Regions from separate parts of the Martelella endophytica genome, predicted to be linked through region 2. Evidence: riboswitches for the same ligand, from Rfam matches in the RefSeq annotation. Region 2 holds a riboswitch; the other holds the start of a gene.
What was found. Region 2 has a riboswitch for FMN ahead of ribD (bifunctional diaminohydroxyphosphoribosylaminopyrimidine deaminase/5-amino-6-(5-phosphoribosylamino)uracil reductase RibD). Riboswitches for the same ligand answer to the same signal wherever they lie in the genome.
Positions count from the first base shown of each region.

Region 1: linked by a shared signal. The riboswitch ahead of TM49_RS14855 (DMT family transporter) and the one ahead of ribD (bifunctional diaminohydroxyphosphoribosylaminopyrimidine deaminase/5-amino-6-(5-phosphoribosylamino)uracil reductase RibD) in region 2 are both predicted to bind FMN.

Region 1 covers NZ_CP010803.1:3,249,887-3,260,179, forward strand. The annotation lists gene lon (endopeptidase La) at 1-1,857, shown strand, start outside; gene TM49_RS14850 (HU family DNA-binding protein) at 2,048-2,341, shown strand; FMN riboswitch at 2,501-2,650, shown strand; gene TM49_RS14855 (DMT family transporter) at 2,744-3,625, shown strand; gene TM49_RS14860 (aldo/keto reductase) at 3,728-4,714, opposite strand; gene TM49_RS14865 (metallophosphoesterase family protein) at 4,838-6,079, shown strand; gene TM49_RS14870 (ATP-binding protein) at 6,084-9,518, shown strand; gene TM49_RS14875 (MgtC/SapB family protein) at 9,524-10,039, opposite strand; gene TM49_RS14880 (HIT family protein) at 10,048-10,293, opposite strand, start outside.
Region 2 covers NZ_CP010803.1:4,448,198-4,458,490, forward strand. The annotation lists gene TM49_RS20720 (error-prone DNA polymerase) at 1-125, shown strand, start outside; gene TM49_RS20725 (pyridoxamine 5'-phosphate oxidase family protein) at 130-777, opposite strand; gene TM49_RS20730 (P-loop nucleotide/nucleoside kinase family protein) at 1,028-1,525, shown strand; gene TM49_RS20740 (putative bifunctional diguanylate cyclase/phosphodiesterase) at 1,726-3,957, shown strand; gene ribH (6,7-dimethyl-8-ribityllumazine synthase) at 4,016-4,456, opposite strand; gene ribB (3,4-dihydroxy-2-butanone-4-phosphate synthase) at 4,479-5,693, opposite strand; gene ribD (bifunctional diaminohydroxyphosphoribosylaminopyrimidine deaminase/5-amino-6-(5-phosphoribosylamino)uracil reductase RibD) at 5,690-6,721, opposite strand; FMN riboswitch at 6,819-6,988, opposite strand; gene TM49_RS20760 (DUF1428 domain-containing protein) at 7,095-7,451, opposite strand; gene TM49_RS20765 (MarR family winged helix-turn-helix transcriptional regulator) at 7,515-7,985, shown strand; gene uxuA (mannonate dehydratase) at 8,025-9,221, opposite strand; gene TM49_RS20775 (GntR family transcriptional regulator) at 9,368-10,063, shown strand; gene TM49_RS20780 (C4-dicarboxylate TRAP transporter substrate-binding protein) at 10,100-10,293, shown strand, end outside.

The DNA.
Region 1 (10,293 bases), 1.2 Mb from region 2:
ACCACCAGCGTCAAGGAACGCCTTGAAAAGGCGCTCGGCTTCATGGAAGGCGAGATCTCGGTCCTTCAGGTCGAGAAGCGCATCCGCACCCGCGTCAAGCGACAGATGGAGAAGACCCAGCGCGAGTACTACCTGAATGAGCAGATGAAGGCCATTCAGAAGGAGCTCGGCGAGAGCGAGGACGGTCGCGACGAAGTCGGTGAACTTGAAGAAAAGATCAAGAAGACCAAGCTTTCCAAGGAAGCCCGCGAAAAGGCTGAGGGCGAGCTGAAGAAGCTGCGCAACATGAGCCCGATGTCGGCAGAAGCGACTGTGGTCCGCAACTATCTCGACTGGATTGTCGGCCTGCCCTGGAACAACAAGTCCAAGGTCAAGCGCGATCTGAAGGCTGCCGAGAAGGTGCTCGAAGAAGATCATTTCGGTCTCGAAAAGGTCAAGGACCGTGTGGTCGAATACCTCGCCGTCCAGGCCCGCGCCAAGAAGCTGAAAGGCCCGATCCTGTGCCTCGTCGGCCCGCCCGGCGTCGGCAAGACCTCGCTTGCCCAGTCGATTGCCAAGGCAACCGGCCGTGAGTACGTGCGCATGGCGCTCGGTGGCGTCCGTGACGAGTCCGAGATCCGCGGTCATCGCCGGACCTATATCGGTTCGATGCCCGGCAAGATCATCCAGTCGATGAAGAAGGTGGGCAAGAACAACCCGCTCTTCCTGCTCGACGAGATCGACAAGATGGGCGCCGATTTCCGCGGCGATCCGTCCTCGGCTCTGCTTGAGGTGCTGGACCCGGAACAGAATTCGACCTTCATGGACCACTACCTGGAAGTCGAATACGACCTGTCCAACGTGATGTTCATCACCACGGCGAACACGCTCGACATTCCGGGCCCGCTGATGGACCGCATGGAGATCATTCGCATTGCCGGCTACACCGAAGAGGAAAAGCTGGAGATCGCGAAGCGTCACCTGCTGCCGAAGGCGATCCGCGAACACGCACTGAAGTCCGAGGAGTTCTCGGTTGATGATGCGGCGATCACGCGGGTCATCCAGCAGTACACCCGCGAAGCGGGCGTGCGCAGCCTCGAGCGCGAGCTGATGAAGCTTGCCCGCAAGGCCGTCACCGAGATCGTCAAGGGCGACAAGACGGAAGTCCATATCACTGCCGATAATCTTGAGGATTATCTCGGTGTCCAGCGGTTCCGCCACGGCGAGGCCGAGGGTGAGGACCAGGTCGGTGTTGTCACCGGTCTTGCCTGGACGGAAGTCGGCGGTGAGCTGCTGACGATCGAAGGCGTGATGATGCCCGGCAAGGGTCGCATGACGGTCACCGGCAACCTGCGCGACGTGATGAAGGAATCGATTTCGGCAGCGGCCTCCTATGTCCGCTCGCGCGCCGTCGACTTCGGCATCAAGCCGCCTATGTTCGACAAGAACGACATTCACGTCCATGTGCCGGAAGGGGCGACCCCGAAGGACGGACCGTCTGCAGGTGTCGCGATGGCGACCGCGATCGTCTCGGTAATGACCGGTATTCCGGTCGACAAGAGCGTGGCGATGACGGGTGAGATCACCCTTCGCGGCCGGGTTCTGCCGATCGGTGGTTTGAAGGAGAAGCTGCTTGCGGCTCTTCGTGGCGGCATCAAGAAGGTGCTGATCCCGGAAGAGAACGCCAAGGACCTTCCCGACATTCCGGACAACGTCAAGAACGGCCTGGAAATCATCCCGGTTTCGCGCATGGGTGAGGTTCTGCAGCACGCCTTGCTGGAGGTGCCGCAGCCGATCGAATGGGATCCCGCGGCTGAAAACGTGGCGATTTCCACCGACGACAAGGATGCCGACTCGGGCAAGACAATGGCTCACTAACGCCGAAAAATAGCCACTTTTCCGGGGCTCCTGTGGAAAAGAAGCCTTGAAGGCCGGTCTCTGACCGGCCTTTCTTCACAAATCGTCGTATTGCTATTGCAATTCGTTGAAACGCAGGGCTTTTGAATTGCTGGCGGGTCCCGGTGTTGATTATCTGAGCCCGACTGAACCGAGATTCGTTTCGAACCATTTGAGAAAGGGTGGAAACATGAACAAGAGTGAACTCGTAGCCTCCGTCGCTGAAAAGGCTGGCCTGTCGAAGACCGACGCCGCTTCCGCTGTCGACGCTGTTTTTGATGCCGTCCAGGGCGAACTGAAGAATGGCGGCGAAGTCCGCCTCGCCGGTTTCGGCGCCTTCACCGTTTCGCACAGCGCAGCTCGCAAGGGCCGCAACCCGTCGACGGGCGCTGAGGTCGATATCCCGGCCCGTAACGTTCCGAAGTTCACGGCCGGCAAAGGCCTCAAGGAAGCTTGCAACTCGTAAGTTCCGCCGCTTTCCTAAGCGACAAGACCCGGGGCATTGCTCCGGGTTTTTTTGTGCGCGTTTCGTTGACGCTCAGTAACCATTCCACTCCGGCGAAACCACTTGCCGTTTCACCGGCGCTCGACTAACTGATGGGTATTGGTGCCGGATATCTTTCCGGCAGGTTCTCGGGGCGGGGCGAAATTCCCCACCGGCGGTAAGCGCGGTTTGTGCGCAAGCCCGCGAGCGCCCGGTTCGCAAGGACCGGGGTCAGCAGATCCGGTGCAACTCCGGAGCCGACGGTTAGAGTCCGGATGAAAGAGAACAGTCGAGCATGGCAGCGGCGCTGGCGCCGATTGCTGGCCCGTCGCGTCGTCCCGTCCACACTGCCTCCGGGTGAGGCGAGAAAGGTTCGAGACGGTCATGAACGCGACACTTCGCCGTTCCCCAGCCCTTGTCGGGGCGTTCTGGATGGTGCTTGCCGGTGTGGTCTATACGGCCGGCAACATTCTCATTCAGCAGATCACCATGAACATGGGCTTTGCCGCGTCTTCGGTTGCCTTCTGGCAATATGGCATCGCGCTCCTGTTTTCACTGCCCTATCTGTTCCGCACCGGGCTGAAGGTTATGCGCACGGAGCATCCGTGGCGCCATGTCATCCGGGTGGCGCTTTCGGCACTTGGCGTTCAGGCCTGGGCGATCGGCCTTGCCTCGGTTCCGATCAGCCAGGCCATTGCGCTGGTCATGACCTCGCCGTTCTTCATCATTGTCGGCGCGAAGCTTTTCCTCAATGAACGCGTCGGCGCCTCGCGTTGGATCGCGACGGCGGTGGGCTTTACCGGCGCCGTGCTCATCCTCCAGCCGTGGTCCGAGGCCTTTACCTGGGCGGCGCTGCTGCCGGTCGCTTCGGCACTTCTGTGGGGGGGAACCTCGCTGATCACCAAGAACCTGACCGCCGACGAAGCGCCGGAATCGATCACCGTTTGGCTGCTGATGCTGCTGACGCCGATCAACCTTCTGGTCGCCATCGGCGGTGGCTTCGCCGTGCCGACCGGGGACATGCTGTGGGTCATGATCGCGCTCGGCCTGGTGACCGTCCTCGCGCAGTATTTCCTCACGCTTGCCTATTCATCCGCCGATGCCGCCTATGTGCAGCCCTTCGACGACCTGAAGCTACCGCTCAACGTTCTCGGAGGCTGGCTGGTGTTCGGCTATGCGCCGGACAGCTTGTTCTGGGTGGGCGGCGTGATGATCCTCGGCGCTTCGCTTTCGATCATGCTGATCGAGCGGCGGCGCGAGGCCTGAGGGAGGAGCCCTGCCGGCACAATCAGCCCGTGTTTTATGGCCCAAAGCCCGCCGCTACCGATCTCCCCCTTAAGGGGGGAGATTATTTGGTCCGAGATACACCTACCAGCGCTGATGCACATGCGGAGCGATGCGGGAGCGATAGAGCTCTTCCATCGCCGCCATCACGTCGGCGCCGATGACCGGAAGATCGGAAGCCGCTGCGTTGCCCTTTGCCTGCTCGGCATTGCGCGCACCCGGAATGGCGACGGTGACAGCCTCGTTCATCAGGATCCAGCGTAGCGCAAAAGCGGCCATGCTTTCGCCACCCGGCACATGCTTGCGCACTTCCTCGACGGCATCGAGCGCGATCTCGAACGGCACGCCGGCAAAGGTCTCGCCGACATCGAAGGCGTCGCCATTGCGGTTGAAGTTGCGATGGTCATCCTTGGCGAAGGCGGTGTTGCGGGTGATCTTGCCCGATAGCAGCCCGCTTGCCAGCGGCACGCGCACGATGACGGCGACGTTCTTCTTCTTTGCCTCCGGCAGGAACAGCGAGGCCGGGCGCTGGCGGAAGATGTTGTAGATGATCTGGACGCTGGCAACGCCCGGAAACTCGATCGCCTTCAGCGCTTCCTCGACCTTCTCGACGCTGACGCCGTAATTGGCGATCTTGCCCTTGGCCTTGATCGCGTCGAGCGCTTCGAACACGTCAGGCCGGTAGAAGGCTTCCGTCGGCGGGCAATGGAGCTGCACCAGATCGAGCCGTTCCATCTTCAGGTTCTTCAGGCTGCGATCGATAAAGCCTTCCAGGTTCTCGCGGTTATAGCCCTCCGCCGTATGCGGGTTGAGACGGCGCCCGGCCTTGGTCGCCACGAAAGGGCGTTGGCCGCCACGGCTGGCCAGCACATCGGCGATGATCTTTTCCGAGCGGCCGTCGCCATAGACATCGGCGGTGTCGATGAAGTTGATGCCGGCATCAAGTGCCGCGTTCAGCGCGGCGCGGCCGTCCTCCTCGGTGACCGATCCCCAGGACCCGCCGATCTGCCAGGCGCCGAAGCCGATGTTCGATACGGGCCGCCCCGTGCGGCCGAAATTGTGATAATGCATGTGTTCCTCCGGTAGAATCGTCGCTGGAAAGCAAAGCGCCGCTTATGGCGCTTTTGACTTGAAATAGCGTCCGGAGTTCTTTTACCCGTCGAAGGCCGATGGGAAAACAGGGAAACGTGATCCGTGTCCAGCTTCCGCTTCATCCATGCTGCCGATCTGCACCTTGGAAGCCCGCTTTCGGGCCTCCGGCTGAAGGACAAGCGTATTGCCGAGCGTTTTGCCGCGGCCGGGCGTGATGCCTTCACGGCGCTGATAGACCGGGCGCTTTCGCTTGAGGTGGATTTCCTGGTGATTGCCGGTGACGTCTATGACGGCGCCTGGAAGGACAACCATATCGGCCTGTTCTTCAACCGCGAGATCGCCCGGCTCGCCCGCGCCGGCATCCCGGTCTACTTCCTGCGCGGCAATCACGACGCCGAGAGCATCGTCACCCGCACCATTGCGATGCCCGACGACGTGCACGAGTTCTCGACCCGCAAGCCCGAAACCTTCGTCATCGACCATCTGAAGGTGGCGCTGCATGGCCAGGGCTTTGCCGAGCGCGTGGCGAACGACAATCTGGCGCTTGCCTATCCGCCCGCCGTGCCCGGCCATTTCAACATTGGCGTGCTGCACACCTCGCTCTCCGGCCGGCCGCCGCATGCCGTCTATGCACCCTGCACCCCGGCGGATCTTGCCTCGCGCGGCTATGACTACTGGGCGCTTGGCCATGTCCACAGCTTCGAGGAAGTCTCCGCCGATCCGCTGACGATCTTTCCCGGCAACCTGCAGGGCCGCAATATCCGCGAGACGGGTGAAAAGGGTGCAGTGCTGGTGACGGTCGAGGAGGGCAGGGCGCGCTACGAGCGGCTTTCGCTCGACTGCGCCCGCTTCGAGGCCGTGACCGTTACAGTGACGCCGGACATGCAGGATGGCGACATCCTCTCCGCGGTCGAGCACAGGGTCGAGGAATTCGCTGAGGCGGCCGACGAACGTCCGCTGGCGTTGCGGTTAAGCCTTTCGGGGCGTCACGATGGATCGGCGCGGCTGCAATCGGCGCGCGGCGAGTGGCATGACGACCTGCAGGCGGCTCTGCAGCGCGTTCATGCCGAGCTCTGGCTGGAGAAGCTGGTCCTCGACCTCCTGCCGCCCGATGATGCGCCACGGCCGGTGCAGGACGAAACCACGCTCGATATCGAGCGCATGATCGACGCCATCGCCGGCGAACCCGAGATTGGCGAGGCGCTTGATGCGCTGATCGAGGAGATTGCCAAAAAGCTGCCCGGTGGCGCTGCGGCCGAAGCCGAGCCGCTGGGCGACAGTGCATCCGCTCTTCTGGCCGAAGCCCGGGCCATTCTCGGCGCTCGCCTTTCTGCGGAGAACTGACGATATGCGTTTTCTCTCGCTCGACCTGATCCGCTACGGGCATTTCACCGATCGCTCCATCCTCTTCCGGCCGGAAGCCGGGCTGCATATCGTCTACGGCCCGAACGAGGCCGGCAAATCGTCGGCGCTGTCCGCCTTTTCCGACTTGCTCTTCGGCTTTCCCGATCGCGATGTCGGCTTCGATTTCCTGCATGAGGCGCGCGATCTGCGCATCGGCGCCGAAATCGCGGCGCGATCCGGCGCCCGGCTGTCCTTTCGCCGCCGCAAGGGACGGAAGAATACCCTGCTGGAGGGAGCCGCCGAGACGGCGCTGAATGACGACGCCTTGGCGGCCTTTCTCGGCAGTCTGGAGCGGCCGGTCTTCGAACGCGCCTTTGGGCTCGATTCGGAGCGGCTGCGCGCCGGGGCTGACGAGATGCTCGCCGATGGTGGCGAGATCGGGCAGATGCTGTTCTCCGCCGCCTCTGGGCTCACCGGGCTAAGGATCGCAAGCGAAAGGCTCGCCGCCGATGCCGATGCGATCTACGCGCCGCGCCGCTCGCAAACCCGCAGCTTTTACCAGGCGCTCGACCGTCACGACGAGGCCCGCAAGGCCGAACGCGCGCTTGAACTCAACGCCAGCGACTGGAAGGCGCTGCTGAAGGAAGAGCGCGAGATCGATGAGGAAATCGACACCGTTCAGGATCGCTGCCGCAAGCGCGCCGCCCGGATTGCGGAGCTCGAACGGTTGCAGCGCCTGCGCGGCCTCGTCCTCGAGATCGACCGTCATGTCGCGGCCTTGGCCGAACTGGAAGATGTCGCCAGTGTTGCCGATGAAACCGGACTGGCGCTGGAGACGCTGGAGGCGGACCGGCAGCGGCTTCAGGCAACGATCGCGGAAAAGGGCGGGCGCCTTGGCGGCCTCAGGCGGGACCTTGAGGCGCTGAAGGTCGATGACGCACTTCTGGAAAGGCGCGGCGATGTCAGCCGCCTCGGCGTCGAGAGCGGGCTTTATGCGCAGGCTGTCGAGGCATTGCCGGCGCGCCGGCTGGCACGCGATGACGCCATGGCAGAGCTTGCCGGCTATGCGGCTCAACTGGGGCTCTCATCGGTCGAAGAGCTCGAAAGCAGCAGCCCGAACGCGATGCTGCGGGCAGAGCTCGAGCAGCTTGTCGAGGAAGGCGGCGCGCTTGCGCGTGAAAAAGCGGCGGCTGAGAAGGCTTTGGCCGAAGGCCGGCAGGCCCTGTCAGCGTTGGAGGGGGACCGCGGCGAAGGTCATCTTGTCGACCCGACACCCCTGCGCCGGCGTTACGAGGCGCTGCGCCCCGATATCCTCAGCCTCGAGGAGATGGAGGCCCTGGAAACCGAGATCTCGCGGCGGGAGCGGTCGCTTGGCGCTTCCGCGGCCGGGCTCAGGCCCGCCATCGTCGATATTTTCGCGCTCTCGCAGGCCGAGCTGCCAAACCAGGCAGAGTTGCGCAGGCACCGCGATGCCGTGGCCTCTGCACGCAAGGCTGACGGCGACAGCGCCCGCGCCCTGACCGAGCTCATGGACGAGGAGGCGCGGCTCAGCACGCAGCTTGCCACGGAGGGCGAGCGCGGTCCCGTGCCGACCCGTGCGGCAATCGTTGCGGCACGAACCCGCCGCGACGGGCTGTTTCGCGCCTTTGCCGAGGGGGCGTCGGCGGCGCAATCTTACATCAACGCGGTCGAGGAGGCCGACCGGCTTGCCGACGGCGCGCTGGATGACGCCGAACGGGTCGCCCGCCTCGGCGAAATCGTGAAACGGCTGACGCAGACGCAGGGGAGCCGAGAAACGATGGCCCTGCGCCGCGACGAAGCCGCTGCGGCACTGGAGCGTGCCACCGCCGATTACCGTGGTTTGTTTTCGCGGCTTGCGATCGCGCCCGCCGAGCCGGACGAGATGATCGAATGGCTGCGCGCCGTCGAAACCCTTTTCGTCGAACGAGAGGCGGTGCAATCGCTTCGGGACAAGCATGGCGCCGCCTTGCGCAGGCGGGACGAGCTGCTGCCGGCGCTGAGGGCACTTGCCCGGGATCTCGGCATCGACGCCGAACTCCCGGCTCTGGCGCTTTGCCGCCAGATCGGGACGGCGCTCGACAGGCTCTCAGAACGCTGGGCAGGCGCGCGCGAGCGCGAAGGCCAGCGCGCAGCGGCAAGGCAGGCAATCGAGGCGAGGGTTTCCGAGCTCGCCGTGCTGGAGACGCGCAAAGCCGAGTTTCAGAAGCGGTACACGGTGGCACTCGGCCGCTTCGGCCTTGCACCCGATACCGGTCTCGCCGCGGCCCGCGCCGCACTCGCGCTGCGGGAACGCGTGCCGCCGCTCCTTGCCTCCCGCGAACGGCTGTCGCGCGAGACGGCGGCCGACGAAGCGCGGATTGCGCGGTTCGAGGACGATGCGCGTGCATTGGCCGAGACGGTGGCGCCGGAAATGGCGGCAGACGCGCCGGCCGAAATCATCCGTCGCCTTGCCGAGCGCGTCGAAATTCACGCAACGCGCGCCACCCGTCGCGAAACGCTGGAAGAGAATGCCGCCGTCCTGCAGCGCGAGATCGATGCGCTCGGGGTGGGGCAGGAAAACTGCGAGGCCCGCATCGGCGAGATCGCCGCAAGCTTGCCCGAGGGCGTCAGTATTGCCGGGCTCGCCGAAAGGCTGAAGATGCGGGCGGGGCTGCGCCAGGAGCTTCGCGAGGCGCGCCGGCGCTTTGACGAGGGCAGCGATGGTGCGGACGAGGCCGAGACCCGCGCGCTCGCGGCGGGGCTCGATATCGCCGCCTGCCGGCAGGAACTCGAAACCCTCGGCTCCGATCAGGCCGACGATAACGAAGCATTCGAGACGCTGCGTGAGCGACGGCTGGGCTGCAGGCACCGCAAGGAGGCCATGGGGCAGGGGCAGAGCGCCGAGGCCGCGGCCTTCGAGCGGGTTTCCGCCGAGGCCGAAGCGCGCGATCTCGCTCGCGAATGGGTGGTGCTGAAACTTGCCGGCCGGCTGCTCGACAGTGCGCTCGATCGCTATCGCGAGGGCCGCGCCGATCCTATCCTTGCAGCCGCCGGCCGGCATTTCCGCGCGCTGACGCGCGGCGCCTTCGACGGGCTGACGCAGGCTTACGGCGAACAGGATACGCTGGTGCTCTCGGCGCTGCGCGCTGGCGGCGAGGAGGTTCCGGTCGGTGGCCTCAGCGATGGCACCCGTGACCAGCTCTACCTCGCCCTCAGGCTCGCCTTCCTCGAAGACTATGCGAGCCGCAACGAGCCGGCGCCGCTGATTGTCGACGACATCTTCCAGACCTTCGACGACGACCGCAGCGCTGCCGGCCTGAAGGCGCTCTCGGCGCTCGGCCGCATTCAGACGATCCTCTTCACCCATGAGGCAAGTGTCGTCGAGATCGCGCAGCGGGAACTGGCAGGGCAGGCGGACATCATCAGACTGGAGCGCTGACAGGCTTAGTTCGGCGTGTCTTCGTCTTCCTGCTTGCCGGTATGCATGCGCCGGCTGCGATGCTCGACCTTATGCAGCAGGAAGAGCACGACGAGGCCGAGGATCGAGGCGAAGATGCCGAGGCTCCAGAGCCCGAGACCGATCGTCAGGCCGATGGCGCCGGAAAGCCAGAGCCCGGCGCCCGTCGTCAGGCCCTTCACGGTACCCTTCTGAAAGAACACGATGCCGGCCGCCAGGAACGCCACACCCTCCGTGATCGACTGGATGACGCGTGTCGGGTCGATCCTGAGGACGTCGGAGTGACCGGACAGCAGGTCCGGCACCTGCGTCGATACGATGACGAAGAGGGCAGCGGAGAGACTGACGAGGATATGGGTCCTGAGGCCTGCCGAATGATGCTGCAACTCGCGCTCGAGCCCGATCAGCCCGCCGAACACAGACGCACCGATCAGTCTCACGAACATCGTCAGATGGTCATGGGAGAACGCGGTTGCGAATGGCTCGGACAGACCGTCCATCATTCGGGGCCTCAGCTTTTGAGGGCGGCCAGGATCTTCTCGGCATTGGCCTTCAGCACATCCATGTCTTCCATCTGGCCGCTGTGACGCTTCAGCTCGACGCCCTCGTGGCGCGGCACGACGTGGAAATGCAGGTGGAATACGGTCTGCCCGGCCGCCGGTTCGTTGAACTGGGCAATGTAGACGCCATCGGCATCGAAGGCGGCTTTCACCGCGCGCGCCATCTTCTGCACGATCGGCAGGGCTTTCGACAGCAC
Region 2 (10,293 bases):
ACGACGCCATCGGCATCACCGACCCGAAAGCCGACGACACGCCCCGCCGCCCGAAACTCCAGCCCCGCGCCCACCACCCGCGCGAACAGGCCAAGAAGCTGTTCCCGAGCCGGGATTTTCATTAGGAATTCAATACATCGACTTCCGATACCCCTCCTCCAGCGCATCATCCAACTTCTTCATCTCTTCCGGCTTCTTCGGCGCGGCGTCGATCTGGTCGAGGATGATCTTTGCGAGCGAGGGCATTTCGCTGCGGTCCTGGCGTTCTGCCGGATCCCAGAGTTTGGAGCGGCGGAAGGCCTTGGCGCAGTGCAGGAAGACTTCCTCCACGTGAACGGCAATTGCCGTCAGCGGCAGGCGGTCGCCCACGGCAAGGAGCGCGAGGAGTTCGGGATCGCGAGTGATCACGGCCCGGCCATTGACCCGCAGCGTATCGTCAAAGCCCGGCACCAAGAAGATCAGGCCGACGGCCGGATTGGCAAGAATGTTCGATTGGGTATCGAGCCGGTTGTTGCCGGGCCGGTCGGGGATCAGCAGCGTCCTGTCATCGAGCACATGCACGAAACCGCGCGGATCGCCGCGCGGGCTGACATCCGCTCGACCGTCGGCCGCCTGGGTGCCGATACAGAGAAACGGCGAGCGCGCGATGAAATCGATAGCATGCCGGTCGAGGCGCGGCTGGCATTTCTTTGACGCCAGCTCGTGCGTCGCCGGAAACAGGGCGCGCAGTTCCTGCTCGTCGGTTACCAGGAATTCCGGTTTCAGTTCGCGCGCCATAGCCTCGTCCTCCGTTCATGCCCGGCCATGGATGACGGCAGAAGGCCGCTTTGACAAGCAAAAACCGGCCGGGCAAGCATGGTTCGGCATGGAGACCACGCCTTTCGGCAGTCGCACAGCGTTACCGCTCAGGCCGCCGGTACCTGTGCAAACAGGCCGGTAATTTGTGCCCACCCCGGAATTTGCGTTGAGATTTCATCCGATCCCGACGCATGAGATCATATCGACGCAGCCATGAGAGGACGCAAACGTGAAGACCCTTATCGCTTTCGCAGGACTGCCTGGTACAGGCAAGAGCACCATAGCCAAGGCGCTTTCGGTCATGACGGGCGCGGTCTACCTCCGGGTCGACGAAATCGAGGCCATCATGCTCGCCCATAGCCCCGAACGGGAGATCGGACCGGAGAGTTACGAGATTCTGGCCGCGCTCGCGCGCTCCAATCTCGCGCTTGGCCATACCGTCATCACAGATTGCGTAAACCCCTGGCCCCTCACGAGAGACTTGTTCGCAGCGGCAGCCGCGCGGGCCGACGCCCGGTTCATCGGGGTCGAGATCATCTGCTCCGATCCCGCCATGCACCGTTTGCGCGTCGAAGGACGGCCGATCGATATCCCCGGCTGGAAGACCCCAACATGGCAGGCTGTGGTAGACCGCGACTATAGAGATTGGCCCGATGCTGACGTCCGCATAGACACCGCCACAGGCACGGCGGAGGAGAGCGCTTCGAAAATCGCCTCGAGGCTGTGAGGCAACAGCGAGCCCAACGTTTGACGCCTCAATCGGCAAAGCTGACTGCGATCTTCAAGCATAAGTCGAATCTCGTGTCATCTGAAACACTTCCGAAGACGTAGACAAATCTGGTTTCAGATAATAACGGCATGTTTATCTTGCGAAACGATACGCGTTTGACCATAGTTTTCCTCCCTAAGGCGAAGATCGGCTCAATAATGAACAACCAGAGACAGGTCACCCGCCGCTCGAACTTCTTCCTGACCCGCGCCCTGCCCGCACTCACCCTCACGCTGATGGTTGGCCTTGGTGTCTTCGTCCTGCTGATCTGGGCGGGCAAGGAGACGGACGAAGCATCCCAGGAGCGCCAGGCGCGGCTCGTTCGTCTCGTGATTTCCCAGTTACAGACCGATGTTGCCCACAGCCAGGAAAGCGCCACGGTTTGGGACGATGCCGTCGTCGAGGTCCGCGCTGGCAACGCCGCCTGGATCGACGACAATCTCGGCACATGGATGCACGACTATTTCGGCTTCGACAGCGTCTATGTCCTGGATACTTCCGACAGGCCGATCTATGCCTTCACGGATGGCACCATTGCAAACCAGTTCGCCTATGATGCCATCGAAAGCGAGGTCGCGCCGCTTGCCGAAGCGCTCCGGGCGAAACTGGCAGCCGGCGACGACAGCCAGGTGAACGATCAGGTTCTGACCCCCGGCATATCCGATCTGGCTGTTATCCGGGACCGTCCCGCCGTCGTCAGCGTCAAGCCGATCGTCCCCCATTCGCCTCTCGTGCAACAGGAAACGGGTGAGGAATATCTGCATGTCGCCATAAGGTTTCTCGATGGCAGCCTGATCGAGGAACTGCAGACCGACTACATGTTCGAGGACCTTCACTTTTCCTGGACCCCGGACGGCTCGAACCAGCCCTTGACCACGGCGGAAAACACGATCATCGGCTATTTCGTCTGGCAACCATACCGCCCGGGCTCGGCGGTGATGACGCGGGTGATCCCGGTACTGACCGGAGTTCTGGCGGTCGCGCTCGTTTCGATCGCGGTTTTCCTGATCATCCATCACAACCGGTCGAAGAAGCTTGAGGAAAGCGAAGAGCGGATCCACTATCTGGCCATGCACGATCCGCTGACCGACCTCCCGAACAGGATGCATTTCAACGAGAGGGTTGATCGCCGACTGGCGGAACACCCCGAAAGCCCGCTCGCACTGCTCTACCTTGACCTTGATCGTTTCAAGCAGGTCAACGACACGCTCGGCCATCCGGCGGGCGACGCGCTGATCAGCGATTTCGCCAGAAGACTGAGGACGATCCTGCGCGAAGACGACCTTGTTGCCCGCATCGGCGGAGACGAGTTCTCCATCATGCTGAGCGGCAAGGGCGGCGAAGCGGAGATCGACGCGCTCTGTCGACGCATCGTCGATGAAGCACGGGTCCCGTTTCAGATCGAAGGCAACACGGTTTTCGTCGGCGTCAGCATCGGAGCGGCCATCTGTCCCCGCGACGGCGATGACCGGGTCAACCTGCTGCGCAAGGCGGATGTCGCGCTTTATTATTCCAAGACCACCGGACGCGGCCGCTACTCCTTCTTTTCCGACGCCATGGACGAAACGCTCGGTTTGCGGCGAAAGACGGAAATGGACCTCCGGCAGGCGCTTCTCGGCGAAAACCAGCTCTCGGTCTACTTCCAGCCGATCCAGTCTGCCCGTACGCAGCAGATTGTGGGCTGCGAGGCCCTGTTGCGCTGGCATCATCCAGAAATCGGATGGATTTCGCCTGAATTGTTCATTCCGATCGCTGAGGAGGCAGGACTGATCGAGGATCTCGGCCAGTTCGCCCTGCGCAAAGCATGCACAGCCGCGGCAAAATGGTCAGGTCTGTCGATCGCGGTCAATGTTTCGGGGGTCGAACTTGCCAACCCCGCCTATGCCGGCAAGGTCGAACAGATCCTGGTTGCGACCGGGCTCCCGCCGGCCCGTCTCGAACTCGAAATCACCGAATCCGTGGCAACCAACGAGGACAGTGCCGCAGCCGCCAATCTGAGCGCGCTTCGCGATCTCGGCGTGCGGATAGCCATTGATGATTTCGGCACCGGCTTCTCCTCGCTCGGACGCCTGCAATCTCTCAATATCGACAGGATCAAGATCGACAGAAGCTTTGTTCAGGCGCTTGAAGGCAGGGGCGATGACGAGGCCATCATTCGCGCGATCGTCGATATCGCCCATGCCAAAGGGCTGCAAACCACTGCCGAAGGGGTGGAAACCCCGGAACAGGACAGAACCCTGACCAGAATGCACTGCGACGATCTGCAGGGCTTTCTCTACGGCCGACCAATGCCGCTGCAGGACATCAACAGAAAACTGGGTCTCGCATTTGAAGCCCCGAAACGGGACTCTGGCCTGGCAATGATGCCGGGGAGCGGCGCCAAGGACTAACGCCCTTCCGAAAACGCGGCGTCGCTCTGCCTGTTTATCCTGCCGCGATTGCCCCCGCTCAGGCCGCGGCCACCTTCGCCAGCGCTGCCAGCGCCTCGACGCAGGCGGCGGCGGCCTCGCGGCCCTTGTTGTGGCTGTCGTCAGCGCAACGGGCGAAGGCCTGCTCGGCGGTATAGGTGGTGAGGATGCCGAAGGTGACCGGGATTTCGGTATCGAGCGAAACCTGCATCAGTCCGTGGGCGGCGGCTTCCGAGATATATTCGAAATGGGCCGTCTCCCCCTTGATCACCGCGCCGATGCAGACAACGCCGGCGAACTTGCCGGTATGCGCCAGCTTCTTGGCAACGAGCGGAATCTCGAAGGCCCCGGGCACGTCGAAGATGTCGGCCTCGGCAACCGGCGCGCCGCGCTCGGCAAGCTCGGCCTTGGCGCCGTTCAGAAGGCCGGTCGTGACCTTTTCATTGAAACGGGAGATGACGATAGCGATGCGATGGGACACGCATTTTCCTTTCAGAGGCTGTTCAAAGCGGCAGGATATGACCGAACTTCTCGCGCTTGGTGGCGAGGTAGGTCTCGTTGAATGGGTTGGTGGCGGTGATCAGCGGCAGGCGCTTCTCCACGGTGATGCCGCAGCGAGCCAGCGCCTCGGGCTTGTCCGGATTGTTGGAGAGAAGCTGCAGGCGGGTGATGCCCAGGCTCTTGAGGATATGGGCGGCAACGTAGTATTCGCGGGCATCCGCCGGCAGGCCGAGCGCCAGATTGGCGGCATGGGTGTCGAGGCCCTTCTCCTGCAGGCCATAGGCGCGGATCTTGTTGGCAAGACCGATGCCACGGCCTTCCTGGCCCTTCAGATAGACGACCACGCCGCCCTTCTCGCCGATGAGCGCCATGCTTTCGCGCAACTGGTCGCCGCAATCGCATTTCAGCGAGCCGAAAACGTCGCCGGTCAGGCATTCGGAATGGACGCGCACCAGTGGATTGTCGGAAAGCGGGCCCTTCACCAGCGCGATGTGCTCGACACCGTCGATCAGGCTCTCGAAGGCGTGCGCGGCGAAGCCGGCGACCTTGGTCGGCAGCGACGCCTGCGCCACTTCCTTCACCAGGATTTCGGTGCGCATGCGATATTCGGCAAGTTCGCGGATCGTTAGTAGCGGCAGGTCATGTTCGGCGGCAAAGCGGGCGAGATCGTCGCGGCGCGCCATCTCGCCATCATCGCGCATCACCTCGCAGATGACGGCCGCCGGATTGAGGCCGGCAAGCCGCGCAAGATCAACAGCGCCTTCGGTATGGCCGTCGCGGGCCAGCACCCCACCCTCGGCCGCCCGAAGGGGAAACATGTGGCCGGGGGAAACGATATCGGCGGATTTCGCGCCGGGGTTCGCGGCTGCAGCGACCGTGCGGGCGCGTTCCGCGGCCGAGATCCCGGTGGTGATCCCTTCGGCAGCTTCGATCGAGATCGTGAACGCGGTGGAATGGCGGGCGCGGTTGCTCGCCACCATCGGCGGCAGGCCGAGCCTGTCGACCTGTTCGCCCGTCAGCGTCAGGCAGATGAGGCCGCGGGCATGCTTTGCCATGAAGTTGATCGCGGCAGGCGTCGCAAAGTCTGCGGCGACGACCACATCGCCCTCGTTTTCGCGGGCCTCGTCATCGATCAGCACCACCATACCGCCGGTGCGGAGCTTCTCGAGCGCCTGTTCAACGGGAGCTGCGGAAAGATTGCGTTGCATCATTGTCATTGCCGTTCTCCGGGCTGTTCTCCGGCGCCATTCAGGGCATCGAATTCTGGGATTGCGTGGCTGATCCTGACGCGATCGGGTTCCCCCTTGGTAATCAGGACATGTTCATCGACGAGCCCGGCACCGAACATGGCGCGGGTGATGGCAGGGCCGGCCTCGACCAGCACTTCCAGCACGCCCTCAGCGCCGAGACGATCAAGCGCGTCATCAAGGTTGACAGCGCGGAAGACATCGAAGCCGCGCTGGGTGGCCTCCTCGACGTAGCGCTCAGGCACGCGTTTGCGCCGATCAAGGAGCACCAGAAAGCGCTTCTTGCCTGGAAAATCAGCGACCAGGCGAACGGTGAAGGCGGGATCATCGGCGAGCACGGTGCCGGAGCCGGTGAGGATTGCATCGGCGCGGCGGCGAAACTGGTGGGCAAGCCGCAGCGATGCTTCGGAGGTGAAGGTCTTTTGGCCGGGCGGCGGGATCATCCGTCCACCTTCATCGACCGCCTGCTTCAGGGTCACCCAGGGCCGGCCGGTCAGCACGAGCTTGGAAAACGGCGCAATGAGCCGCCGGGCGGAAAGCGCAAGGCGGGTGTCCGCTGCGTTTCTGCTCTGCTCGGGCCAGACGATATCGAGCCCGGCTTCCGCCAGAAGCGCGGCACCGCCGCCCCTGACGGATGGGTTCGGATCAGCGGCTGCAATGACCACGCGGCGAGCGGGCGTCTTCAGGATCGCCTCCGCACAGGGCGGGGTTCGGCCATGGTGATTGCAGGGCTCTAGCGTGACGACGACCGTGTGGATCAGGTCTTCGACGTTGCGCATCCGCGCTTCGGCGATGGCGGCGGCCTCGGCATGCGGCGCCCCGGCCTTCAGGTGATAGCCTTCGGCAAGCACAGCGCCATCCGCATCAAGCAGCACGCAACCGACCGGCGGATTGGGCGCGGTCGCGCCGACAAGACGCGAAGCGCCCTCGATCGCACGCGCCAGCGCGGCGCGTTCGGCTGCCGATATCAGCAAGTCTCTGGCGGGAAGAATGCCCATGCCATTTCGCCTCGTTTCAACAACAAGACGCCAGCAGGGCGAAAGCGGAAAGAATGACGCACCGCCCCTTCAAAAGGTGCAGTTCGCCTGTCATTGCGCCTGTTCTCTTCCATCCGGACTATACCGTCGGCTCCGGAATCACACCGGATCTGCTGACCCTCTTCTTCGGCAAGAACTGTCCTGCGATCGAAAGAGGCGCTCGCGGGCTGATGCTCCAGAGGAGCAATTACCGCCGGTGGGGAATTTCACCCCGCCCTGAGAACGTCACCGGCCGTTGGTCGACCGGTGAGGTAAATCTAGGTTTCGCATTTGCAAAAGACAAGTCTGTTTTTATCACCGGCCGGTGCGCTTTCGACAGACACAGTGTCCACCATCAGGCGTCGAGGCCGAAAATCGGGCTGAAACCGCCATAGATCATCCGCTTGCCGTCAAACGGCATGTCGGCCGGGCCCGGCATGTCCTCGTCCTTCATCATCGCCTCCCAGGCCTTGTTGCGGGCATCCTTGTCCGGCCAGATAACCCAGGAGAACACCACGGTTTCATCCGCCTCACGCTTCACGGCCATGGGGAACGAGGTGACCGCGCCTTCCGGCACGTCCTCGCCCCAGCACTCGACGTAGTCGATCGCACCAAGTTCCTTGAACTTTTTCGCCGCCTTTGCACATAATTCGACATAAGCCTGCTTGTTTTCCGTGGGAACAGCGACCAGAAACCCGTCTACATAAGCCATAAAACCCTCCGATATCTTGACTTAAAGCCTTGAGCCTTTTAGGTTGATATCAACATAATAGGCATGGATATGCGCGAGAGTCTACCCATAGACGTCACACTGGAAGTGCGGGACCGCTGCCTTTGTCTTCACATGCAGCGTGCCTCGCGGGCCGTCGGACGCTTTTTCGACGATGCCCTCAGGCCTCTCGGTCTCACCAATGGCCAATATTCGCTTCTCGTATCGCTGAACCGGCCCGAGCCGCCGCGGGTTGCCGAGGTCGCCCACGTGCTGGCCATGGACCGCACGACCTTGACGGCGTCGGTCAAGCCGCTCGAGCGACGGGGACTGATGCGGACATTTCAGGACAGTAAGGACAAGCGCGTCCGGCGGCTGGCGCTCACCGATGAGGGGCTCGATCTTCTGGAGCGTGCCGTGCCGGTGTGGCGCGAAACCCACGATCGGCTTGACAGCGTTGTCGGCTCGGACCTCGAGCGGCTGCGCCAGAACCTCCTGGCGCTGACCTTCGCCCTGCCCGACGGCGAAGACGAGTAGACGCCGCGCTGTGTTGCAGCGCGGCACCTGTTTGCATGATCAGCGGCTCAGCGCCGTCATCACGCCGCGCAGCTCGGCAAGCCCCTTGAGGCGGCCGATCGCCGGATAGCCGGGCTGGGCCTTGCGGTTCTGGTCATCAAGAATATCGAGACCGTGATCGGGCCGGAAGGGAATGTTCCAGTCGGCCCGGCCAGCATCGCGGCGGCGCTTTTCTTCCTTCAGCGCGGCCGCCACCAGCGCCACCATGTCGGTGTCGCCACCGAGGTGCTCCGACTCGTAGAAGGAACCCTTGATATCCCCGGTCTCGCGGTGAACGTTGCGAAGATGCAGGAAGTGGACGCGATCACCGAGACGCTCCATCATCCCCGGCAGATCGTTGTCCGGCCGGGCGCCGAGCGAGCCGGAGCAGAGCGTGATGCCGTTTGCCGGCACATCGACGGCATCCATCAGCGCCTTGTAATCGGCTTCCGTCGACATCACCCGCGGCAGGCCGAGAAGGCCGAAGGGCGGATCATCGGGGTGGCAGCACATCCGGATGCCGACCTCTTCGGCAACCGGCACGACCTCTTCAAGGAAATCGACGAAATGGGCAAAGAGTCCTTCCGCCGAGATCGAGGCATATTCGGCGAGATGCTGCCGTACATCCTCAAGCGTGAAGTTCTCGGCCGCACCCGGCAGGCCGAACACGAGGTTTGTGGTCAGAAGCTGCTGGCGCGCCTCATCCATTGCGGAAAAGCGGCGAGCGGCCTCTTCGCGCACGGCTTCCGAGAAATCCTCGGCGGCGCCATCGCGCTTCAGGATGTGGATGTCGAAGGCAGCGAAATCGGCATAGTCGAAGCGCATGCAGGTCGCGCCGGTTTTCAGCCGGTAGGCTAGATCGGTGCGGGTCCAGTCCAGCACCGGCATGAAGTTGTAGCAGACGACCTCGATGCCGGCCTCGGAAAGGTTTCGCAGGCTGACCTTGTAGTTCTCGATATGGGTGCGCCAGTCGCCCTTCTGCTTCTTGATGTCTTCCGACACCGGGAGGCTTTCAACCACCTCCCATTTCAGCCCGGACTCACCGCCGTCTTTCATGACGGCAAGCTCGGCCTGCCGTTTGGCGATTTCTTCGGGCGTCCACACCACGCCGGTCGGGACGTGGTGGAGCGCGGTGACGACGCCTTCCACGCCGGCCTGCAGCATGTCATCGATCGACACGCGGTCTACGGGTCCGAACCAGCGCCAGGTCTGCCTCATTTTCTCTCTCCCTGAATATGCTCTTTGAATGCGGACGGATGGGATGAATACGCTATGCCCCATAGTCGAAATTCGTACCAGTTATTTTCGCTGTTGACTAGTATGGAAGTATGGTGCAAGCTTGTTTTTGTCGGGAGGACGAAGCCATGCTGCCAGATACGATCGCAACCTCAATTTCGCCGGGTGCACCGGTCGGGTCGCAATTGCACGGCATTCTGCGTGACCTCATTCTCCGCAACGATCTGCCGCCCGGCACGCGCCTGTCCGAATCCGAGCTTGCCGCCCGGTTCGCCGTCAGCCGCCAGCCGGTGCGCGAAGCCTTCATCAAGCTATCCGAAGAGGGGCTTCTCGAAGTGCGTCCGCAACGCGGCACCTTCGTGCGCCGGATTTCGCAGGCAGCCGTCATGGATGCCCGCTTCGTGCGTGAAGCGATCGAGGCGGACATCGTCAAGCTTCTGGCGGAAAAGGCGGACCAGGGCCTTGTGCGTGAGCTTCGTCAGCAGCTGGCCGAACAGCGCGAAGCGGCCCGCACCGATGCCAGCCGCTTCATCAAACTCGACGAACTGTTCCACAAATCGCTGGCCGATGCGGCCGGCAAGGGCAGAGCCTGGATGCTGATCGAAGGGCTGAAGGTGCAGATGGACCGTGTCCGATATCTGAGCCTTCTGCGCTTTCCGATGGTCAAGCTGACCGACCAGCACGAAGCCATCGTCGATGCCATCGGCAACGGCGATCAGCACGCGGCGGAAATGGCCGTGCGCGGACATTTGCGCGAAATCCTCAGTGATCTTCCGGCCATTTTCGAGGACCGGCCGGAATTCTTTGAAGAGCCGGGGCGATAAGCCCCAACACTTGAACCGTCTGAATGGGAGGACGTCATGAACTATCACATCAATCTCAAGAGCATCGCACTCGCAGGTCTGGCTGCCAGCCTGATGGCCGGTTCGGCACTTGCCGCCGACTACACGTTGAACGTCAACACCGCGCTTGCCACCAACGACCCGCTCTATGCCGGCCTTGAGGCTTTCGCGGAAAACGTGGCCACGGCTTCGGATGGTGCGCTGGAAGTGCG